Regions from separate parts of the Aminobacter sp. 01T433 genome, predicted to be linked through region 2. Evidence: riboswitches for the same ligand, from Rfam matches in the RefSeq annotation. Region 2 holds a riboswitch; each other region holds the start of a gene.
The links. Region 2 has a riboswitch for cobalamin ahead of AC1DLV_RS08655 (DUF1636 family protein). Riboswitches for the same ligand answer to the same signal wherever they lie in the genome.
Positions count from the first base shown of each region.

Region 1: it holds a riboswitch for cobalamin, as region 2 does, so the genes downstream of both, AC1DLV_RS19130 (ABC transporter ATP-binding protein) here and AC1DLV_RS08655 (DUF1636 family protein) in region 2, are expected to answer to the same signal.
Region 3: it holds a riboswitch for cobalamin, as region 2 does, so the genes downstream of both, bluB (5,6-dimethylbenzimidazole synthase) here and AC1DLV_RS08655 (DUF1636 family protein) in region 2, are expected to answer to the same signal.

Region 1 is NZ_JBFTPR010000011.1:8,447-15,327, forward strand. Features, by position in the region: gene AC1DLV_RS19110 (membrane-bound PQQ-dependent dehydrogenase, glucose/quinate/shikimate family) at 1-1,776, shown strand, start outside; gene AC1DLV_RS19115 (DMT family transporter) at 1,836-2,726, opposite strand; gene AC1DLV_RS19120 (LysR substrate-binding domain-containing protein) at 2,828-3,685, shown strand; gene AC1DLV_RS19125 (MFS transporter) at 3,814-4,980, shown strand; cobalamin riboswitch at 5,013-5,224, shown strand; gene AC1DLV_RS19130 (ABC transporter ATP-binding protein) at 5,336-6,151, shown strand; gene AC1DLV_RS19135 (ABC transporter substrate-binding protein) at 6,179-6,881, shown strand, end outside.
Region 2 is NZ_JBFTPR010000004.1:241,005-247,885, forward strand. Features, by position in the region: gene AC1DLV_RS08645 (cobaltochelatase subunit CobN) at 1-1,391, opposite strand, end outside; gene cobW (cobalamin biosynthesis protein CobW) at 1,405-2,442, opposite strand; gene AC1DLV_RS08655 (DUF1636 family protein) at 2,439-2,876, opposite strand; cobalamin riboswitch at 2,916-3,122, opposite strand; gene AC1DLV_RS08660 (winged helix-turn-helix domain-containing protein) at 3,117-4,343, opposite strand; gene AC1DLV_RS08665 (NADH-quinone oxidoreductase subunit A) at 4,687-5,052, shown strand; gene AC1DLV_RS08670 (NuoB/complex I 20 kDa subunit family protein) at 5,043-5,624, shown strand; gene AC1DLV_RS08675 (NADH-quinone oxidoreductase subunit C) at 5,631-6,236, shown strand; gene AC1DLV_RS08680 (NADH-quinone oxidoreductase subunit D) at 6,246-6,881, shown strand, end outside.
Region 3 is NZ_JBFTPR010000018.1:72,958-79,838, forward strand. Features, by position in the region: gene AC1DLV_RS24780 (lytic murein transglycosylase) at 1-71, opposite strand, end outside; gene galU (UTP--glucose-1-phosphate uridylyltransferase GalU) at 322-1,209, shown strand; cobalamin riboswitch at 1,278-1,462, shown strand; gene bluB (5,6-dimethylbenzimidazole synthase) at 1,509-2,231, shown strand; gene AC1DLV_RS24795 (outer membrane beta-barrel protein) at 2,228-3,745, opposite strand; gene AC1DLV_RS24800 (KpsF/GutQ family sugar-phosphate isomerase) at 4,046-5,044, shown strand; gene AC1DLV_RS24805 (NfeD family protein) at 5,152-5,616, opposite strand; gene AC1DLV_RS24810 (SPFH domain-containing protein) at 5,642-6,592, opposite strand; gene AC1DLV_RS24815 (NAD(P)/FAD-dependent oxidoreductase) at 6,710-6,881, opposite strand, start outside.

The sequences.
Region 1 (6,881 bases), on a different contig from region 2:
CTCTACACCTGCTCGCCGACCAACATCGTGCATGCGCTGAACCCCGATACGGGCGAGGTGAAGTGGAAGTTCGACGCCAAGGCCAAATCGCCGCTATGGCAGCGCTGCCGCGGTGTCAGCTACTACGAGCCGGGTCCGGCTCCGGTTCAGGCTGAAGCTGCGGCTGACGCTGCAGCAACCGCAGCCGTGCCGGCGGCTCCCGCCGATGGCGCAGCCGCACCTGTCGCCCCGGTTGTCGCAACTTCGAACGCCTGTGCTGCTCGCATCGTCATGACCACCATCGACGCGCGCCTGATCCAGCTCGACGCCAAGACCGGCGAGCTGTGCCAGGATTTCGGCGATGGCGGCATCGTCGATCTCAAGCAGGGCATGGGCGAGATCAAGGACGGCTTCTACTTCCAGACCTCCGCCCCCACCGTCATGCGCGACCTGATCATGGTCGGCGGCTGGGTGTGGGACAACGTCGAAACGGGCGAGCCTTCGGGTGCCGTCCGTGCCTTCTCGGCCCGCACCGGCGAACTGGTCTGGGCCTGGGATCTCGGCAATCCCGCGATCACCAAACTGCCGCCGGAAGGCGAAAGCTACACGCGCGGCACGCCAAACGTCTGGTCGACGCCGGCCTATGACGACGCGCTCGGCCTCGTCTATCTGCCGACCGGCAACGCGACACCTGACTTCTGGGGCGCGCATCGCAGCAAGGCGGCCGAGGAATACAGCGCTTCGGTCGTGGCTCTGGACATGGAAACCGGCAAGGAACGGTGGAAATTCCAGACCGTGCATCACGACATCTGGGACTATGACGTTCCTGCGCAGCCGGCACTCTATGACGTGCCGGACGGCAAGGGCGGCAACACCCCTGCCCTGATCCAGCTGACCAAACGCGGCCAGATCTTCATGCTCGACCGCCGCGACGGCAAGCCGATCGCCGAGGTCGAGGAAAAGGCCGTGCCGCAAGGTGCCATGGAAGGCGACTTCACTGCACCAACCCAACCCTACTCGGTCGGCATGCCTTCGATCGGCACCGAGCCGCTCAGCGAGGTCAAGATGTGGGGTGCCACACCCTATGACCAGCTCTACTGCCGCATCGAGTTCAAGAAGCTGCGTTACGATGGCGAGTTCACCCCGCCGAGGACCGACCGCAGCCTGCTCTATCCGGGCTACTATGGTGGCATGAACTGGGGCAGTGCGGCGATCGACGAGGCGCGTGGCCTTTTGATCGTCAACGACATCCGCATGCCGCAGTTCGTCCAGCTCGTTCCCCGCGAAGAGGCCGACAACTATGGCGGCTCGGCGGCGCATGACGGCCTGTCTCAGCAGAAGGGCACGCCTTATGGCGCACTCAAGAACGGCTTCATGTCGCCGCTCGGCGTGCCGTGCCATGAGCCGCCTTACGGTACCATCAGTGCGGTCGACCTGAAATCGCGCACGCTCGTCTGGCAGGTGCCGGCCGGCACGCTGCAGGATACAGGCCCGATGGGCATGAAGACCGGACTGCAGATTCCGATCGGCATGCCGACGCTGGGTGGGCCAATGGCGACATCGGGCGGCGTCGTCTTCTACGCCGGCACGCAGGACTATTATCTGCGCGCGCTCGACGTGGAAACCGGCCAGGAACTGTGGAAGGGCCGCCTGCCCGTGGGCGCCCAGTCAACGCCGATGACCTTCGTTTCACACGAAAGCGGAACGCAGTATGTGGTGATTTCCGCCGGCGGTGCGCGCCAGTCGCCCGACCGCGGCGACTACGTCGTCGCCTACAAGCTGCCCAAGCAGAACTGAGTTCTGCTCAGGAAGATCGGACGGGGCGCCTTAGGGCGCCCCTTTCTTTTGAAGGCGGCTCAGGCGGCGGAAACACGCCTTATCGGCAAGCGCCAGCCAAGCCTGACGCCCAGCGTTGCCACCGCGATCAGCGCCATGCCCACGCCTTGAGCCATGCCGATTGGATGGTCGTAGATCGCCCAGTCGATGATGATGGCAACGACCGGATAGATGAAGGTGAGCACGCCGATGACCGGCGTCGACAGGCGCGGATAGGCCGAAAACATCATCACATAGGCAATGCCGGTGTGCAGCACGCCGATGCCGACGAGCCAGCCCCATGACGCCAAGGAGACATCGCCGGAGATGTTGGCGAAGGGCGCCAGCATGACGACGCCGACCACAGTCTGGCACAGCACGGTGATCTCCGGCCGCTGCTCGCCGAGCCCCTTGGCGAGGATCGTCACCACCGCGTAGAGGAATGCCCCGCCGATCGCCATGGCGATGCCGACTGCCCAGGCTGACGTGACCGGGGTGGCGGAGACGACAAGGCCGCTCGCCAGCACCACACCGATGAAAGCCGCGGCCATCCAGACAATTTGGTCGGCGGTGATGCGCTCCTTGAGGAACAGCACGCCGATCAGCACGACGAAAAACGGCTGGATGTGGTAGACGATGGTCATCACGGCGATCGAGGTCTTGGCGAAACCAGCGAAGAACGCCGTCCAGCTCAGCACCATGCAGACGCCGCAAAGCGCAGCGCGCGCGAGCCGGGCTTTCGAAAGGCCGCGATCCGGCAGATAGCCGCGCAGCAGGCACCAGGCCCCGAGAAACAGCGCGCCGAAGACGCAACGCCAGAACACTGTCGTGATCGGGTCGAGCCCAGCTTCGGTGACAAACGCACCGACGGTGCCGGCGATCGCCATGGCAACGGCAAGGCTCAAGGCGGGAAAGCGGGGCGCGTCGGTCATGCAAATATTCCGGGATGCTGCGGTGCCCCAGCAAGCCAGCATTGACTGCTTCATTCAAACGAATAGATTTGGCAAACCCTATTCGAAATGCTGATACCTACATGGCCATGCCGCTCGATCTCGACCTGCTCAGAACCTTTGTCGCGGTTGCCGACAGCGGCAGCTTCTCCCATGCCGCATCGCGCGTCGGGCGCAGCCAGTCGGCCATCAGCATGCAGATGCAGCGGCTGGAGCAAAGCGTCGGTAAACAGCTGCTGGTCCGCGGTTCGCGGGCGGTGACCACCAACGCGATCGGCGAAGAACTGCTGGCCTATGCGCGCAGGCTCTTGAAACTCTCCGACGAGGCATGGGCCAGCGTCACCCGGCCCGAAGAAGCCGGAAGCGTGCGCCTTGGCGTGCCGGACGACTATGCGGCGTTCCTTTTGCCGCCTGTGCTGTCGCGCTTTGCCGCCGCCCACCCGTTGGTGAATGTTGAACTGATCTGCGAGCAGTCGACCTCGCTTGTGAAGACCTTCGCCGACGGCAAGCTCGATCTCGCCATCATCACGCGCGGCCCGGAGCAGGCAATCGAAGTGCTGCAGCGCGAACGCCTTGTCTGGGTCGCCTCGCCCAACCATGTCGCCTGGGAGATCGATCCCCTGCCCGTGGCGCTGTTCGAACCCGGCTGCGTGGCGCGCCGCAGTGTGCTGCAGGTGCTGGGTGCGGCCGACAGGTCGTTCCGCAGCACCTATTCCAGCGCCAGCCTGCTCGGCCTCATCGCCGTCGTGCAGGCGGGACTGGCGGTCGCCGGCCTCGCCCAGCGCAGCGTGCCGCCGTCGCTGCGCATCATTGGCGAAAACGAAGGGCTGCCGGCACTGCCGGAGATGGAAATCGGCATCCTGCGCAATCCCCAATCGGCCAATGCCGCAGTCGAACGGCTGTACGATTTTCTTCGCCGCGACCTGACACAGCAGTCCTGACCGGCTGCACTGCCGCATGACTGCCATGCAGCCAGCGCATCGCTGCATTGCAGCAACGTCGCTTGCGTGAGGCGTGCCGAAAGGAAAATGTAGATCTAAATCGTTTCAGCTCTCCTTCGAGTCCGCCCATGCCCTTGCCGATCTTCGCACTGGCCGTCGCATCCTTTTGCATCGGCACCACCGAATTCGTCATCATGGGGCTGTTGCCCGAGGTGGCAGCCGACCTGGGCGTGTCGATCCCGGCGGCGGGACTGCTTGTTACTGGCTATGCGCTTGGAGTCGTGATCGGGGCACCGATCATCGCCATCGGCACGGCGCGATTGCCGCGCAAGCCGGTGCTGATCGGGCTTGCGATGCTGTTCGTGCTCGGCAACCTGCTCTGCGCCATCGCCCCCACCTACTGGACGCTGATGGTGGCCCGCGTCATCACCGCCTTCGGCCACGGCGCCTTTTTCGGCATCGGCTCGGTGGTGGCAGCGAGCCTTGTGCCCAAGAACCAGCGCGCCAGCGCCATCGCCCTGATGTTCGCCGGACTGACGCTGGCCAACATTCTGGGCGTGCCCGGCGGCACCGCCCTTGGCGAAGCCTATGGCTGGCGCATGACCTTTTTCGCTGTCGTGGTCATCGGCCTGATCTCGGTCGCGGCAATCGCCTTTCTGGTGCCTGCAGGAGTTGCCCCTCCCGGCAAGGGTGGCATTGCGGGCGAGGTCAAGGTGCTGGGCAAACTGCAGGTGTGGCTGGCGATGATCATCTCCGCACTCGCCTCGGGCAGCCTGTTTGCCGTCTTCACCTACATCAAGCCGATCCTCACCGACGTCACCGGCGTCTCGGTCGATTCGGTGACCTGGATCCTGCTTTTGTTCGGCGGCGGCATGACCATCGGCAACATCATCGGCGGCAAGCTCGCAGACTGGAAGCTGATGCCGACGGCCCTAGGCGCGCTGATCATCATGGCTGCGATCCATGTCGCATTCGCTGCGGGTAGCACGAGCGCCCCACTGGCGATCCTGCTCATCTTCCTGTGGGGCGTCATCACTTTCGTCATCGTGCCGCCCATGCAGATGCGCGTCGTCGAAACGGCATCAGACGCGCCCAACCTTGCAGCGACGCTCAACCAGGGCGCTTTCAATGCCGGCAACGCCGCCGGCGCCTGGATTGGCGGTGCCGCCATTTCCTGGGGCGTGAGCTATGCCGACCTGCCGCTTGTCGGCGCGGCCATCGCGCTTTGCGCCTTTGGCGTGGCGCTGTTGTCCTTCACACTCGACAGGCGTGACGCAATCGAGCAAGCCGCATGACGCTTTAGCGATTGTCAGCACTTCGCTGCTGCTGTAGCCACGGCGGTGATGGTTCCTGATGCCTGACTCGGGCAACGGGATTAAATGGGAACACGGTGAGACGTCGCTCGACGCGAAACCGTGGCTGCCCCCGCAACTGTGAGCGGATAGCAATTCGGAGACATGCCACTGGCCGCAAGGCCGGGAAGGTTCCGAGGCGCGATCACCCGCAAGCCAGGAGACCTGCCATCATCCGATTAATTCAACCGGCCGGGGTGTGCCGTGGAGATGATGATGATGGCGATTGCCTATTCGATAGGTTTCGGTTCGCTGATCGGATCGTTCCCCCTGCTCCGTGCTTTCACGGAGAAAAGGCATGCTCGACCGTGTTCATGCGGCTAGCCGTCTCGTTGGCGACACTCCAGCCGAGCTTGAAATCGATGCCGTATGCTGGGGACCTCGTCCCTCGCACCAGATTCTCGCGCCCGTAAGCATCCGCATAGCACCGGGCGAACTTCTGGCGATCGTGGGACCGAACGGTGCGGGCAAATCGAGCCTGCTGCGCTGCCTCTATCGCTATCACCGTCCGACCGGTGGCACAGTCAGGCTCGACGGCACCGACATCTGGAAGATGAAGCCGCGCGACTGCGCCCGCCGCATCGCAACGGTATTGCAGGAACCGGCATCGGATTTCGGCCTGACGGTGGCCGAGATTGCCGAGCTTGGCCTGACGCCCCATGCGACAGGCATGCGGACGCGCGACGATGATTATGCGCAAGTCGAGGCCGCACTGGCGCTGCTCGGCCTGACCAAGCTTGCCGCGCGCGATTTCGGTTCGCTGTCCGGCGGCGAAAAGCAGCGCGTGATGATTGCGCGTGCGCTGGTGCAGCGGCCCGACCTTTTGATCCTCGACGAGCCAACCAACCATCTCGACATTCGCCACCAACTCGAAGTGCTCGAACTGCTGCGCACGCTCGGCTGCACGGTCATCGTGTCGCTGCACGACCTCGCACTTGCCTCGGCCCACGCCGACCGCGTGCTGGTGATGGATGGTGGCCAGGCCGTTGCCGCGGGCAGCCCTACCGACATCCTGACGCCCGAACGCATCCGCGAGAGCTTTTCGGTCGGAACCACGCTCGATAGCCATCCCGTCACCGGGCGGCCCCGCTTTTCCTTCCATCTCGAACGCTGAATCCAACAAACCACTCAAGGAGCCACCATGCGTCGAATTCCCCTTATCGCCGCCGCACTTCTCGCCGGCTGCGCCGCAGCTGCTGCAAGCGCCTTCCCGGCCACGGTCAAAAGCTGCAATCGCGACCTGACCTTCGAGGCAGCCCCCAAGCGCGCCGTCTCGCATGACGTCAACCTGACCGAGATGATGCTGGTGCTCGGCCTCGCCGACAACATGGCGGGCTATTCCGGCATTTCGGGCTGGAAGACGCTGGATGAGAACGTGCGCAAGGGCGTTGGAGAGTTGCCCGAACTCGCGCCGAAATACGTCACCAAGGAAGTGCTGCTCGGCGCCGACGCCGATCTGTTCTTCGCCGGCTGGAACTACGGCATGAAGGTCGGCGGCGACGTCACCCCCGACACGCTTTCCCCCTTCAAGATCCCGGTCTACGAGCTGACCGAAAGCTGCATCTTCATCATGAAGAAAGACAAGTCTTCGCTGCAGGACATGTACACCGACCTGCTCAATCTCGGCGCAATCTTTGGCGTGCGCGAGAAGGCGGAAGCGCTGGTGGCAGGCTATGAGAAGGAGCTCGCCGACTTCCAGGCAACGCTGCCCAAGCTGGAAAAGCCCGTCAGCGTGTTCCTCTACGATTCCGGCGAGCAGAAGCCCTTCACCGCTGGGCGCTATGCCATGCCTACGGCGATCATCGAGGCAGCCGGCGGCACCAACATCGTCGACGACGTCGAAG
Region 2 (6,881 bases):
TCAAGTGCCAGCCCGTGCCCGCCTGTCTCAATCAAATCGAGCAACGCGCGCGGTGATTCCGGAATCGATTCAACGCCGTACCCGGCGTCCTTGAGGTCCTGCAGCATGGCGAGCACGCTGTTGGGTACGTCGAGGCCGACGGCATAGCCTGTGCGGCCGGGCGCGCTGGGATAATCGGGGATGAGAATCGCAAGCTTGCGCTTTTCGGGCGGCGTCTCGCGCAGCCTGAGATGTGCCGCGATGCGAGTGGCGACCTGTTCGACGCGGTCCGGCTCGGGTCGGTTGGCAAAGGCGCGGAAGCCGAGCGCCGGGTCGAGTTCGCTTTCGGATTTGAATGAGATGGCGCCGGCGAGGATGCGGCCGTCGAGCTCGGGCATGACGACATGCATCGCAAGATCTGCCGGTGCCAGCCCACGTGGGCTACCCTCCCACGCTTCACGGCGGGTGGTGGCGACGATCACCTGAAACACGGGAACGCCGGCGCGGTCGAACAGCGTTTCCGCGCCGGGTTCCGCTCCCGAGGCAAACGCCGTAGCAGTGATGATGGCCGATGGCTTTAATGCTGAAAGAGCTGCCTCGACAAAGCTGAGCGATTCCTTGTCCTTCAGGCTTGATACGAAAATCGGGACGGGCCGGATGCCTTGGCGGGTGAGCGCGTCGACCAGCGCATCGATGGGGGCGACATCGGCTGCCAGCAGCATCGAGCGATAGAACAGGATGGGGACGACATTTCCTTCTCCCCGTTCACGGGGAGAAGGTGCCTCGAAGGGGCGGATGAGCGGCGACGCTAGGATTTCGGTCGTTGGCTCCTGCCCCGTTAACGGGGATTCGACCACGCCTCGCGCCGGATCGTAAAAACCAGCCTTGGGCACCGTCACAGGTGCATTGGCGTTGGCTCCTGAACCCGCCAGTCCAGCCAGCCGCGCAACCAGCGCCTTCATGTTTTGCGGTCCGCCTTCGCGGAAATAGCCAAGCAGCGCGTCGAGCTCTGTGCGCGGCAAGGTCGAGCCTTCGATCAGCCGCGAGTCCGAATCGTGGCTTTCGCCCGGCAGCAGCGCAAGAGCGATGCCCTTTTCTCGGGCAATGGCAGCCAGTTGGTCGCAACCATAACGCCACCAGTCATAGCCGCCGAGGATGCGGACGATGATGACCTTGGCGTGCACAGCTACGCTGTCAATCCAGAGATCGACCGACATCGGGTGCCTGAGGTCGCGCAGGCTGGCGAGCCGCATCGATGGCAGGCTTGCCGCGTCCGCCTTCCAGGCGGCGGCGATGCCGGCGAGATCGCTGTCGGTGAAGGACAACGCCACCACATCCGCAGGCGTTTGCCTGAGGTCGACAGGCTCGACGAGATCGTCGAGCGAGGCGGATGTGGTGGTGAGGATATGCATCTAACTGGCCCGCTCAGCCTACAAGGATGCGCTCGATGGCCGGGCGGTCGAGGCCCTTGAGGCCGATCACCACCAGACGCGAGCGGCGGTCGTCTTCGGCCGTCCAGGCGCGGTCGTAGTAGTGATTGACGCGCGGACCGACAGCCTGGACGAGCAGGCGCATGGGCTTGCCGCCGACTTCGACGAAGCCCTTCACGCGCAGCACGTTTTCTTCCTCGGCGGCGGTGGCGACGCGCCTGGCCAGTTCATCCGGGTTGGAAATCGAAGGAATGTCGATGACGAACGAGTCGAAATCGTCGTGCTCGTGGTCGAAGGCGCCGTCATGGTGGGTCTTGCGATTTTCGATGTCGTCTTCGACAGCGAGGCCAAGGCCAAGCAACACCGAGGGGTCGACCTTGCCGTGCGAGGTTTGCACGATCTTGACCGCGCGCGACAGGTGCTCGCCGACAATGGCGTTGGCGCGCGCAAGTCCAGCTTCATCGAGCAGGTCGCTTTTCGACAGGATGATGAGGTCGGCGCAGGCGACCTGGTCTTCAAACACTTCTTCGACCGGATCGTCATGGTCGAGCGTCTCGTCCTGGGCGCGCTGGGCGGCGAGCGCGTCCATGTCGGAGGCGACCTTGCCTTCTGCGAGCGCCGGGCCGTCAACAACGGCGATAACGCCGTCAACAGTGACGCGGCTCTTGACCGTGGGCCACTGGAAAGCCTGGATCAGCGGCTTGGGCAGTGCCAGCCCCGAAGTCTCGATCAAGATGTGGTCGACGCGTGGCGAGCGCGACAGGATCTGGTCGAGCGCGGGGACAAAATCGTCGGCGACGGTGCAGCAGATGCAGCCATTGGCCAGTTCGACGATGTTTTCCTCCGGGCAGGTGTCGATACCGCAGCCTTTGAGGATTTCGCCATCGATGCCGACATCGCCAAACTCATTGACGATGATGGCGAGGCGCTTGCCCTTGGCGTTTTCGAGGATGTGGCGGAGCAGCGTCGTCTTGCCGGCACCGAGAAAGCCGGTGATGACGGTGCAGGGAACGCGTTCGACGGATGCGGTCATTTGTCTTCCTTGATGAGATCGAGGGGAGGGATGCGCGCGATGAGCCCGCGCTTGAGGCTGTCGGGACGGCCACGCCATGGGATCAGGCCGTCGGTGGAAGTGGCGAAGAGTTTGGCACCGGTGATGAGGTCATCGCCCGAGGTAATGGCGAGATCGCCGAAGACGTAGCTCCATGAGCCGTCGCGCAGGATCGCAGCACTCAGGCGGCGCTTGCAGTTGCCGAGGCATTCGACGCTGCGCACGGCGATGCCTTCGTGTGCAGCTGCGGCGCGTGTCGCTTCGGCGAGCTTGGCACCGGCGCGAGGGTGGATGTCCGATCCGGTCTCGTCGCGGCAGGACGCGCAGACGAGAATAGTCACATCCGCTACACGCGAATCTTCGGCATCGCTGGATGCGTCTAAAGTTTCGACCGAGAGATTGTCGTCGAGTTCCAAAATATCAGGCTCCTTACCTGGGACACCCGCCAGGCGATCGGATCAATGTTTCAGACGGCAGGTCTCCTGGCTCGCGAGTCGTCGCCTTCGTGCCGCCTTCCCGGGAGGACATCCCAGTGGTTACCGGTCTTGGCTCGTCGCTTACAGTTGCGGGGACAGCCGCGGATTTGACGCCAAAAGCGCCGCACCGCATTCCCTCTTAGCTCCTCCCCTTGCCGGGAGGAGACCGTCTGGGTCGATTTAGGCTTTCGCGAGGGGTGGAGTCAACGTGAGGGAGCGACCCGCAATGTCGCTCAGCGCCGGTCCAAGATCGCCGGCCGGCGTGACTTTGATGCTTTCGAGGCCAAGCCAGTCGCGCATCTGCTTCAGCTCTTCATAAAGTTCGGCCGCCGTTTCGGGCGGGGCGCAGGGCTCTGCATAGGCGGCGTGGACGCGCAGGACACCGGCTGGGCGGTCAGCCTTGAGGTCGACGCGCGCGACGATTCGTTCGCCGAGCAGGAAGGGCAGGACATAATAACCGTACTGGCGCTTTTCGGCGGGCGTGTAGATCTCGATTCGGTAGCGGAAGCCGAACAGGCTTTCGGCGCGGCTGCGTTCGAAGACCAGTGGATCGAACGGCGCGAGCAAGGCGCGGGCACTGACCTTGCGTGGAATGCGGGCCTGGGCGTGCAGATAGGCCTGCTTGTCCCAGCCCTCGACGCGGACGGGAATCAGTTCGCCTGTTTCGACCAGCTCTTCGAGGCGACCTTTCATTTCTGCGGGCGACAGGCGGAAGTAATCGCGCAGGCAGGCGGCCGTAGCCACGCCATGGGCCCGGGCAGAGATTCGCAACAGCTCGCGATGGGCGTCGGCCGGGGCAGGGATGGGACTGTTGTAAATGCCCGCAGGCAAGACTCGCTCGGGCAGATCATAAAGACGCTCGAAGCCACGGCGCGAATGGGTGGTGATCCGCCCGGCCCAAAACAGCCATTCGAAAGCGTGTTTTTCCCGGCTCCAGCCCCACCAGCCGCCCGAGCCTTTGGCGCCTTCAATCTCGGAAGCGGCGATCGGGCCACGGTCAACCACGTGGCGGAAGATCTCCTCGATATAAGGTCTGTTCGCGTGGCCGAACTTGGCAAGCCCGCCATACATCCCTTCCTCAGCCCGCGCCATGCGCCAGCGCATCAGGGGAAAGGTCTCGAGCGGCAACAGCGAGGCTTCGTGGGCCCAATATTCGAACAGCAGGCGTTTGCGCGACTGCATGGCGTCGTCGAGCAGCGTCATCGGGTAGGGGCCGAGGCGCGAGTAAAGCGGCATGTAGTGCGCGCGCACGACTGCACTGACCGAGTCGATCTGGAACAGGCCGAGGCGGTCGAGCACGCGCTGCAGGTGACGTCGCGTGACCGTGCCTGCGGGGCGCGGGTCCATGAACCCCTGGGCCGCAAGCGCGATGCGGCGGGCCGTGGGGAGTGAGATTTTTTCTTTCATTGCGGCAAGCCATCGCAGTCTGTTGTGAGGTGACGCAAGGGTACGAGAATCGATCTTTGTTGCAAACGCTAGCAGGTCTGCGGTTCCGGACTTGTCAGGAGTTAAAAGTGGAGTAAAAGACGAAGGAAATCAAATAGGAGCCACGCACGCAGGATTTTGGTCCAGCGGTGGGGTTTGCCTCGTTTTGGACAAGGTTGGACTTGCTTCGCCCGACCGCCTGCGCTAACCGTCGCCGCATTGCAGCACGACCGTTTCGTCCGGCTCGGCGAGAATCTGTCGCGCTTCCGGAAACGGACCTCGTGCTGTAAATCTGGGTGGATAGGCCACCAACGGAATTCGCAGCATGAACGCTCTCCTGAGTTCGTATCTGCCCATCGTCATTTTTATCGGTGTGGCGCTTCTAGTCGGCATCGCGCTTATCGCAGCGCCCTTTCTTGTCGCCTATCGCAATCCGGATCCGGAGAAGCTTTCTGCCTACGAGTGCGGCTTCAACTCGTTTGACGATGCCCGCATGAAGTTCGACATCCGCTTCTATCTGGTCTCCATCCTGTTCATCATCTTCGACCTCGAGGTCGCCTTCCTGTTTCCGTGGGCGGTGTCCTTCGGCGAGATCGGCATGCTCGGTTTCTGGTCGATGATGATCTTCCTGGGCGTGCTGACCATCGGCTTCATCTATGAGTGGAAAAAGGGAGCGCTGGAATGGGATTGAACGACGCCTCCGGCACCCTGATCGCACCGAGGCCGAAAGGCATCATCGATCCGAACACCGGCAAGCTCATCGGTTCTGACGACGCCTTCTTTGGCGATCTGAACAGCGAGCTTTCCGACAAGGGTTTCCTCGTCACCTCGTCCGAAGCGCTGATCACCTGGGCGCGCACCGGCTCGCTGATGTGGATGACCTTCGGTCTGGCCTGCTGCGCCGTCGAGATGATGCACATCTCGATGCCGCGCTATGACGCCGAGCGTTTCGGCATCGCGCCGCGCGCTTCACCGCGGCAGTCGGACGTGATGATCGTCGCTGGCACGCTGACCAACAAGATGGCACCGGCCCTGCGCAAGGTCTACGACCAGATGCCTGAGCCGCGCTACGTCATTTCGATGGGCTCGTGCGCCAATGGCGGCGGCTACTATCACTATTCCTATTCGGTGGTGCGCGGCTGCGATCGCGTCGTGCCTGTCGATATCTACGTTCCCGGCTGTCCTCCGACCGCCGAAGCGCTGCTCTATGGCATCCTGATGCTGCAGAAGAAGATCCGCCGCACCGGCACGATAGAGCGGTGAGCCCAAATGAGTGAAGCCCTAAACGACCTCGCCGCCTACATTGCCGAAAAGCTCGATGCGGACCTTGAAGAAAGCGCTGTCGCCTATGGCGAATTGACGCTGACGGTGAAGGCTGCCGATATTGTTAGCGTGCTGACGTTCTTGCGCAGCGACGTGCAGTGCCAGTTCGTGTCTTTCATCGACGCGGCCGGTGTCGACTATCCGCAGCGCCGCAAGCGTTTCGACGTCGTCTACCATCTGCTGTCGCCGCACCAGAACCTGCGCATCCGCGTCAAGGTCAGCACGGACGAGGATACGCCGGTTCCGTCGGTGACGTCGGTCTATCCGGGCGCCGACTGGTTCGAGCGCGAGGCCTACGACATGTACGGCATCCTGTTCTCCGGCCATCCGGACCTGCGTCGCTTGCTGACGGACTACGGCTTCGAAGGCCATCCGCTGCGCAAGGACTTCCCGCTCACCGGCTTCGTCGAGGTTCGCTACGACGACGAGCAGAAGCGCGTCGTCTACGAGCCGGTCGAGCTCAAGCAGGAATTCCGCAATTTTGACTTTTTGTCTCCCTGGGAAGGCACCGACTACGTGCTGCCGGGCGACGAAAAAGCCAAGACGAATTGAGGCGCCGAAATGGCTGAAACCTCCGTCCGCAATTTCAACATCAACTTCGGCCCGCAGCATCCGGCGGCGCACGGCGTTCTGCGCCTGGTGCTCGAGCTCGATGGCGAAGTCGTCGATCGCGTTGATCCGCATATCGGCCTTTTGCATCGCGGCACCGAAAAGCTGATCGAGCAGAAGACCTATCTGCAGGCGATCCCCTATTTCGATCGGCTCGACTATGTCGCGCCGATGAACCAGGAACATGCGTTTTCGCTGGCTATCGAGCGCCTGCTCGGCATCGATGTGCCCAAGCGCGGCCAGATCATCCGCGTGCTCTATTCCGAGATCGGCCGCATCCTGTCGCACCTGCTCAACGTCACGACGCAGGCGATGGACGTTGGCGCACTGACCCCGCCGCTGTGGGGCTTTGAAGAGCGCGAAAAGCTGATGGTGTTTTATGAGCGTGCTTGCGGCGCGCGCATGCACGCTGCCTATTTCCGGCCGGGCGGTGTCCACCAGGACCTGCCGCAGAAGTTGGTCGAAGACATCGGCAAGTGGATCGATCCGTTCCTGCAGACGGTGAAAAACCTCGACGATCTGCTCACGCCGAACCGCATCTTCAAGCAGCGCAACGTCGATATCGGCGTGGTCTCGCTCGACGACGCC
Region 3 (6,881 bases), on a different contig from region 2:
AGCAGCGCGAGCGAAAGACCAGCGATCGCGGCAACGCCTGCGAGACTCTTGGCGGTTATGCGAAGGGGCATTCTTTCCTCCTTGGAGAGATCAGAAAGTCGATTCATCGCCGAAGCCGGTTAGCAATCAGTTTACCATGGGCATCCTGGGAACGAAAAACGCTGCTGGGGATTGTCTCCTGAAGCGCGCATGCAATCAAGATCGCGTGATCGATGGTCTTGCCCGCTATCCCCGAATATGTGAACGCGTTCAGTATTCCTCAATTCGGGCGTGACAATGTCACTCTTCGATACCCATAATCATCTATCGGACGACCAAACAATGAAGAGAGTTCGCAAGGCAGTTTTTCCAGTCGCCGGTTTGGGCACGCGTTTTTTGCCTGCCACCAAGTCGATCCCGAAGGAAATGCTGACGGTCGTCGATCGCCCGGTGATTCAATACGTGGTCGATGAGGCGCGCGAGGCCGGCATCGAGCATTTCATCTTCGTCACCGGCCGCAACAAGGCGGTCATCGAAGATCATTTCGACGTCCAGTTCGAACTCTACGACACGCTGGCCCAGCGTGGGAAAAGCGAGCAGCTTGAACGGCTACAGCGGCTGCAGCCCGGGCCGGGGCAGACCTCGTTCACCCGCCAGCAGGTGCCGCTTGGCCTTGGCCATGCGGTTTGGTGCGCGCGCGAACTGGTCGGCGACGAACCTTTCGCGCTGCTTTTGCCCGACATGATCATGCAGTCGGAAAAGAGCTGCATGCGCGAGATGGTTGAGCTTTATGCCGAAACCGGCAGCAACATCATCGCCGTGCAGGAGTGCGATCCCGCCGAGACGCACAAATACGGCATCGTCGGACAAGGCAAGGCCGTCCACACCGGCTTCGAGATCGAAGGCATGGTGGAAAAGCCGAAGCAGGGTACGGCACCCTCGAACCTTTTCATCAATGGCCGCTACATCCTGCAGCCTGAGATCTTCAACATCCTGGCAAGCCAGGAGCGTGGCGCCGGCGACGAGATCCAGCTCACCGACGCCATGCTGAAGCTTGAAAAGCAGCAGCGCTTCTACGGCTACCACTATCGCGGCCGCACCTTCGACTGCGGCTCGCCGGAAGGCTTCGTCGAAGCCAATGTCGCGTTCGCCCTGTCGCGTTCGGATCTCAGCAAAAGCATGGCCGGTGTCATCGAAGGCTTGCTGCACGAGATGAAGCCCGGCCGCTAAAGCGGCTGCAATGTCGCCCGCGCGTCAATTTTGGACGCGCGGAGCGATGGCCATCGACGCCCGCTCCAGATAGACATGTCCCGCCAGGTGCCCGCAGCGATGTGGGAGAATCGGGAACACGGTGCAAATCCGTGGCGTGCCCAACGCTGTAAGAGGGACCGTATCGGCAAAAGCCACTGTTCATCACGAACGGGAAGGTGCCGACAACGGGTTGAACTCGAGCCAGAAGACCGGCCCGGCAGAAATCGTCCTCCGCATGGTCAAGCGGGGGAAAACGATTGCTCGCAAGGGGACACGCGATGCCGGCTGACCATTTCAATTCCAATAGTTTCAACCAAGCTGCCCAAGATGCCGTCTACCGCGCCATCTTCACGCGCCGCGACGTGCGCAGCCATTTTCGGCCTGATCCGCTTGAAGACGAGCTGCTGGCGCGGCTGCTGATGGCGGCTCATCACGCGCCGTCGGTTGGCTTCATGCAGCCGTGGAATTTCATTGTCATCCGCGATGCAGAGCGCCGGCAGCAAGTGCGCGACCTGTTCTTCGCCGCACGCCAGCAGGAGCTGCCGCATATCGCCGAGGAGCGGCAGGCGCTCTACCGCAAGCTCAAGCTCGAAGGCATTTGCGAGACCCCGCTCAACCTTGTCGTCACCTGCGACCGCAGCCGCTCGGAAAATTCGCCGCTCGGACGCTGGCACAATCCGGAAATGGATCTCTACAGCACCGTTTGCGCCGTGCAGAATTTCTGGCTGGCGGCACGTGCCGAAGGTGTCGGTGTCGGCTGGGTCAGCATCCTCGACCGCGAGGCGCTGAAGCAGCTGCTCGGCATTCCAGATCATGTCGTGCCGGTGGCTTATCTCTGCGTTGGCCGGGTTTCCGAATTCGCGCAAGAGCCCGACCTTGAAAGGCATGGCTGGGGCAGTCGACTGCCGCTGGCCGATCTCATCATGAGCGAGGTGTTTTCCGGTGGAGGAGAAGAAGGGCTGAAGGCGATCGCCGCCGAGCTGGTTGCCCCTGGATCCTAGCGCTGGATTCTCATCCCGAGGAACACTGTGTTGGTCGTGCTGTCGCGGTTGGGCAGCGTGCTGGTGAACGTCTCATGGCGCAGCCTGCCGGTGAGGCCGGCATAGCGGTTGAGCCACCAGGTCATGCCTGCTTCGGCGGTCAGCGTCAGATCGTGGTCCTCGGAGTCGGCATAGTCGCGCCAACCGGCGCCGACGGCTGCCATGCCCGTGAGGTTCGCGCGCATTTCGCGCTCGACGCTGAGACGCCCGGCGTAGAGAATCGAGCCGCTTTCGCCCGGAGTAGTCGAGCCTTCCACGAAGGTCGCGCCGTTCAAGCCAACGATGGTGCCACGGATCGGCGACCATCTGAGGTCGGCGGCAAATGTCGGTTCGGAAATGGTCTTGAGGCGCTCGTCATCGAAGTTTTCGCTGATCCAGCCGGCCGAAAGCTCGCCGCCGAATTTCTCGCCCATGTCCAACTCGACACCGGCGCGCGCGCCGATCCTGTTCGACGAGCGTTCGAAGCCGGCGGTGTCGAAGCGGAGATCATAGACGCGGCGTCCGTATTCGACCTCGCCAAATGGCGTCAATGCAGGCGATATCTCGTACCCGGCGCGCAGCCGGCCAGTATAAAGCGTGGAATTCCTGTCTTCCTGGGACAGCGTGGCGCCGTCCGACAATTGAGCGTCGCTGTAGGTTTCCTTGGTCGCCTCGCCGGCCACGCCGAAGCGGAATTTGCCGACATCCTTCTCCAGCCCAAGCTCGCCATCGAGGATGTGGAGCGTCGGTCGCTCGGCGGTGCCGACGATGACGACGGGGGAGGTGGCCGATTCCGGGCGGAAATCATAGCCAAGACGCGCGATGGCCCGAAGGTCGTCGGCGAGGTCGAGCTGCAATCGACCATTGATGCCGCCGGCGAGGTCGTCGACCTCCTGCCCGGAGATGGATTTGCGAACGATGCCGTACGCATCGATGGTCGCCGAATGGGTTTCCCAGTCCGATGCGGCATTGAGCCGAAGGGCGGTATCCGACAGCACTGCCGACTTTCCGTCCGGGCTCGAATCGGCGTTCGAACTCGCCTCCAGTCCCTGCACCAGGCTGGGCCTGAGCACAAAACTGCCGACGCGGATGCCGGTGGGCGCGAAGGGAGTTGCGTCGATCAGGGGCGTGAGGCTCTCGATGGCGGCTTGCCGGGCGGATTCCGGGCCGTTCTCCACGCTGGTTTCTGAGTCGACGGTACCTTGGCGCACGGTGCCGGTTGTGATGTCGTCTTCCGCCGCTGGCGCAACGGGCCTGGCGGTGGGAGCTGTTGAGGGGGCGGCGCGTTGCCGTCGTGCCTCTTCGGCGCGTTGGCGGGCCGTCGTTGGCTGGCGAGCGGACGCCGCCCTGTCGGCGTTGGGCGGTTCGCTGAACAGGCTGTCGTCCGCGGCTGCGTCCGTTTGGTCGGGAAGGGCGCCGGGGCTGACAGGTTGATAGTCCGCGACCTGATCTTGGGGTTCGGGCGTTTGCGGCTGGTCTGGCGGTCTGCGCCTCACGTCAGCTTCACTGATTGCGCCGCGCAAGCCGGCTTCCTGAGCATGCAAAGGCATGGCGCAAAGCAGCGTCGCTACACTTGCTGTTGCCAGCAAGGTGCGCAGTCCTGCACTGCCCCACGGTCCTTTTTGCTCTGGCCTGATCTGCGCCATCTTTTCCACTGCTTCGCCGACGCATGGGCGCCGCAATTACCAACTGGTAAATGGCCATGGTTAACGGAGAGTTTCCCGCGACCCCGGGGACGCATCGTTCGGGCCGGATAATCATGGACAGGGACCGTTCGACGCGCTAACGCATGCGACATGCACGCTGGATCGCTGAAAAAAGAGCCGGACCGGCAGGCGTCGATCGCCTCCGCCCTCCGCACCGTCACCACTGAGCAGGCCGGAATGGCCGCGCTCGCTGCCGCGCTCGAAGGGGTATTGGCGGAGCCATTTGCCCAGGCGGTCTCGACCCTCGGGCGACTGAGCGGCCGGGTCATCGTCACGGGTGTCGGCAAGAGCGGCCATATCGGCTCCAAGGTCGCAGCGACCCTGGCCTCGACCGGAACGCCGGCCTATTTCGTGCACCCCTCCGAAGCCATCCACGGCGATCTCGGCATGATCACCAAGGAAGATGCGATCGTAGCACTGTCCTGGTCAGGCGAGACGGCCGAACTCAAGGGCATCGTTGCCTATTCCAGGCGCTTCTCGATTCCGCTGATTGCCATCACCGCCGGCGACGCTTCCGCATTGGCGCGTCAGGCTGATGTCGTTTTGTCATTGCCGCGTTCGCCAGAAGCTTGTCCGCATGGGCTCGCACCGACGACCTCGACACTGCTTCAGTTGGCGATCGGCGATGCGCTGGCAGTTGCCCTGCTTGAAGCACGCGGCTTCACCGCCGACCACTTCCGCACCTTCCATCCCGGCGGCCAGCTCGGCGCGAGCCTAACGCCGGTCGGCGATCTGATGCACACAGGCGATGAAATGCCGATCGTACCGGTTGGCACCAAGATGCCGGAAGCGGTCAAGACCTTGTCCAAGAAGCGCTTTGGTTGTGTCTGTATCGTCGATGCGGATGGCAAGCTCGCCGGTATCATCACCGACGGCGATCTTTCCCGCAATCTCGACAGGAACCTTGCAGAGGCCAATGTCGAAGAGATCATGACCCGACAGCCAAGAACGGTGCCACGTCAGATGCTGACCGGCACGGCGCTGGCCATGCTCAACGAGCACAACATCGGTGCGTTGATTGTGGTCGAAGACGACTGCCCGGTCGGCCTCGTCCATTTCCACGATCTGCTCAGGGTCGGTGCTGCCTAGAGCCTGTTCCATTCCGATTGAATCGGAATGGGGCTCTATTTTCTTGTTGGAGCATGATCTTTTCCGAAAACCGGTACCCACTTTTCGGGATCATGCTCTAGGCAGCGTCAGACCGGCTCCACCACCAGTTCAAGATCGGCGTCCGTAGCACTGACGACACGCACCTGCGTGCCGACAGGTAGGTCGGGACCGGAAACGCGCCATGTCGTGTCCCCGAGCTTGATCCGCCCCCGGCCTTCCTTGATCGGCTCGGTGAGCGTTGCGGTGCGCCCGATCATCTGGGCGCCGCGGCGGTTGAGCAGCGGCTGGTCGGAGACATCGCCACGCCCGCGTACGATCTGCTTGCCGATATAGGCCGAAGCAAGCGCCAGGACGAGGAAGAGCAGGACCTGAACCTGCCAACCCCAAAACGCGGCGTCCCACAAAAGCAGCGAGATCGAGCCGACGATAAGTGCGGCGATGCCGATCCACAACAAGAACACGCCAGGCGCGAAAATCTCCAGCGTCAGCAGGATGAAGCCGAGCAGCATCCAGTTCCAGGGGCCGAGTTCGGCAACGATGCGGGCGATCATATGCGGTTCCTCAATGCACCTGCGCTCAGCTCTGCTCCGGCGGGATGCGCGGGGGCCGCGATGCCTGGCGCTGGGCACCGTTGGTGCCTTCGCTGCGGAAGACTTCCTTGGCGATGGCGCCGATGCCGCCGAGCGAGCCGATCAGCGACGACGCCTCGAACGGCATCAGCACGATCTTGTTGTTGGGCGACGCGCCGATCTTGGCGAGTGCTTCGGTGTACTTCTGGGCAACGAAGTAGTTGATCGCCTGGACATCGCCCTTGGCGATGGCTTCCGACACCACCTGGGTGGCGCGGGCTTCGGCCTCGGCGGAGCGTTCGCGTGCTTCGGCGTCGCGGAAGGCGGCTTCCTTTCGGCCTTCGGCCTCGAGGATCTGCGACTGCTTGAGACCCTCAGCGGCCAGGATCTGCGCGCGCTTGTTGCGTTCGGCCATCATCTGGCGGCCCATCGATTCGACGAGATTGGCCGGCGGGTTGATATCCTTGATCTCGACGCGGGTGAGCTTGATGCCCCAGGGGTGTGCTGCTTCGTCGACGACGCGCAGCAGGCGCTCGTTGATGGCGTCGCGGTTCGACAGCAACTCGTCGAGGTCCATCGAGCCCATCACGGTACGGATGTTGGTCATGGTCAGGTTGAGGATGGCGTTCTGCAGGCCCGACACCTGATAGGCGGCCTGCGGCGCGTTGAGCACCTGGTAGAAGGCGATTCCGTCAACCGCGACGATGGCGTTGTCGCGGGTGATGATTTCCTGGGTCGGAACGTCGAGCACCTGCTCCATCATGTTCATCTTGGCGCCGATGCGGTCGATGAAGGGGATGATCAGGTTGAGGCCGGGCGTCAGCGTCTTGGTGTAACGACCGAAGCGCTCGACCGTGTAGTTGTAGCCCTGCGGAATGGTCTTGATGCCGGTGAACAGCACAAACAGCACCAGGACGACCAGTGCCGGAATGATAATGTCGAAACCGCTGATTTCCATTCGGCTGACCCCCTGAAATTGAGCGTGGCGGCAAGACAACCGCATCGCTTGATGCCGAAAGACTTAAGGGTCTTTCCAGGCTGTTACAATCATATGCTGGCGGATTGTCGGCTGTTCTCAACGGTCAAAGCCGAACAAATCGGCATCGGAGTCTTCGCCGCCTGAAATGGCCGCGCTGACGATCTCGGCTGCGATGCGCGAATAGGTGATGCCATTGCCGCCATAACCCATCACCGCATGGATGCGCGGGTGGCGAGGTAGTTTCCCGATTTGCGGCAGGCCTGTGGGC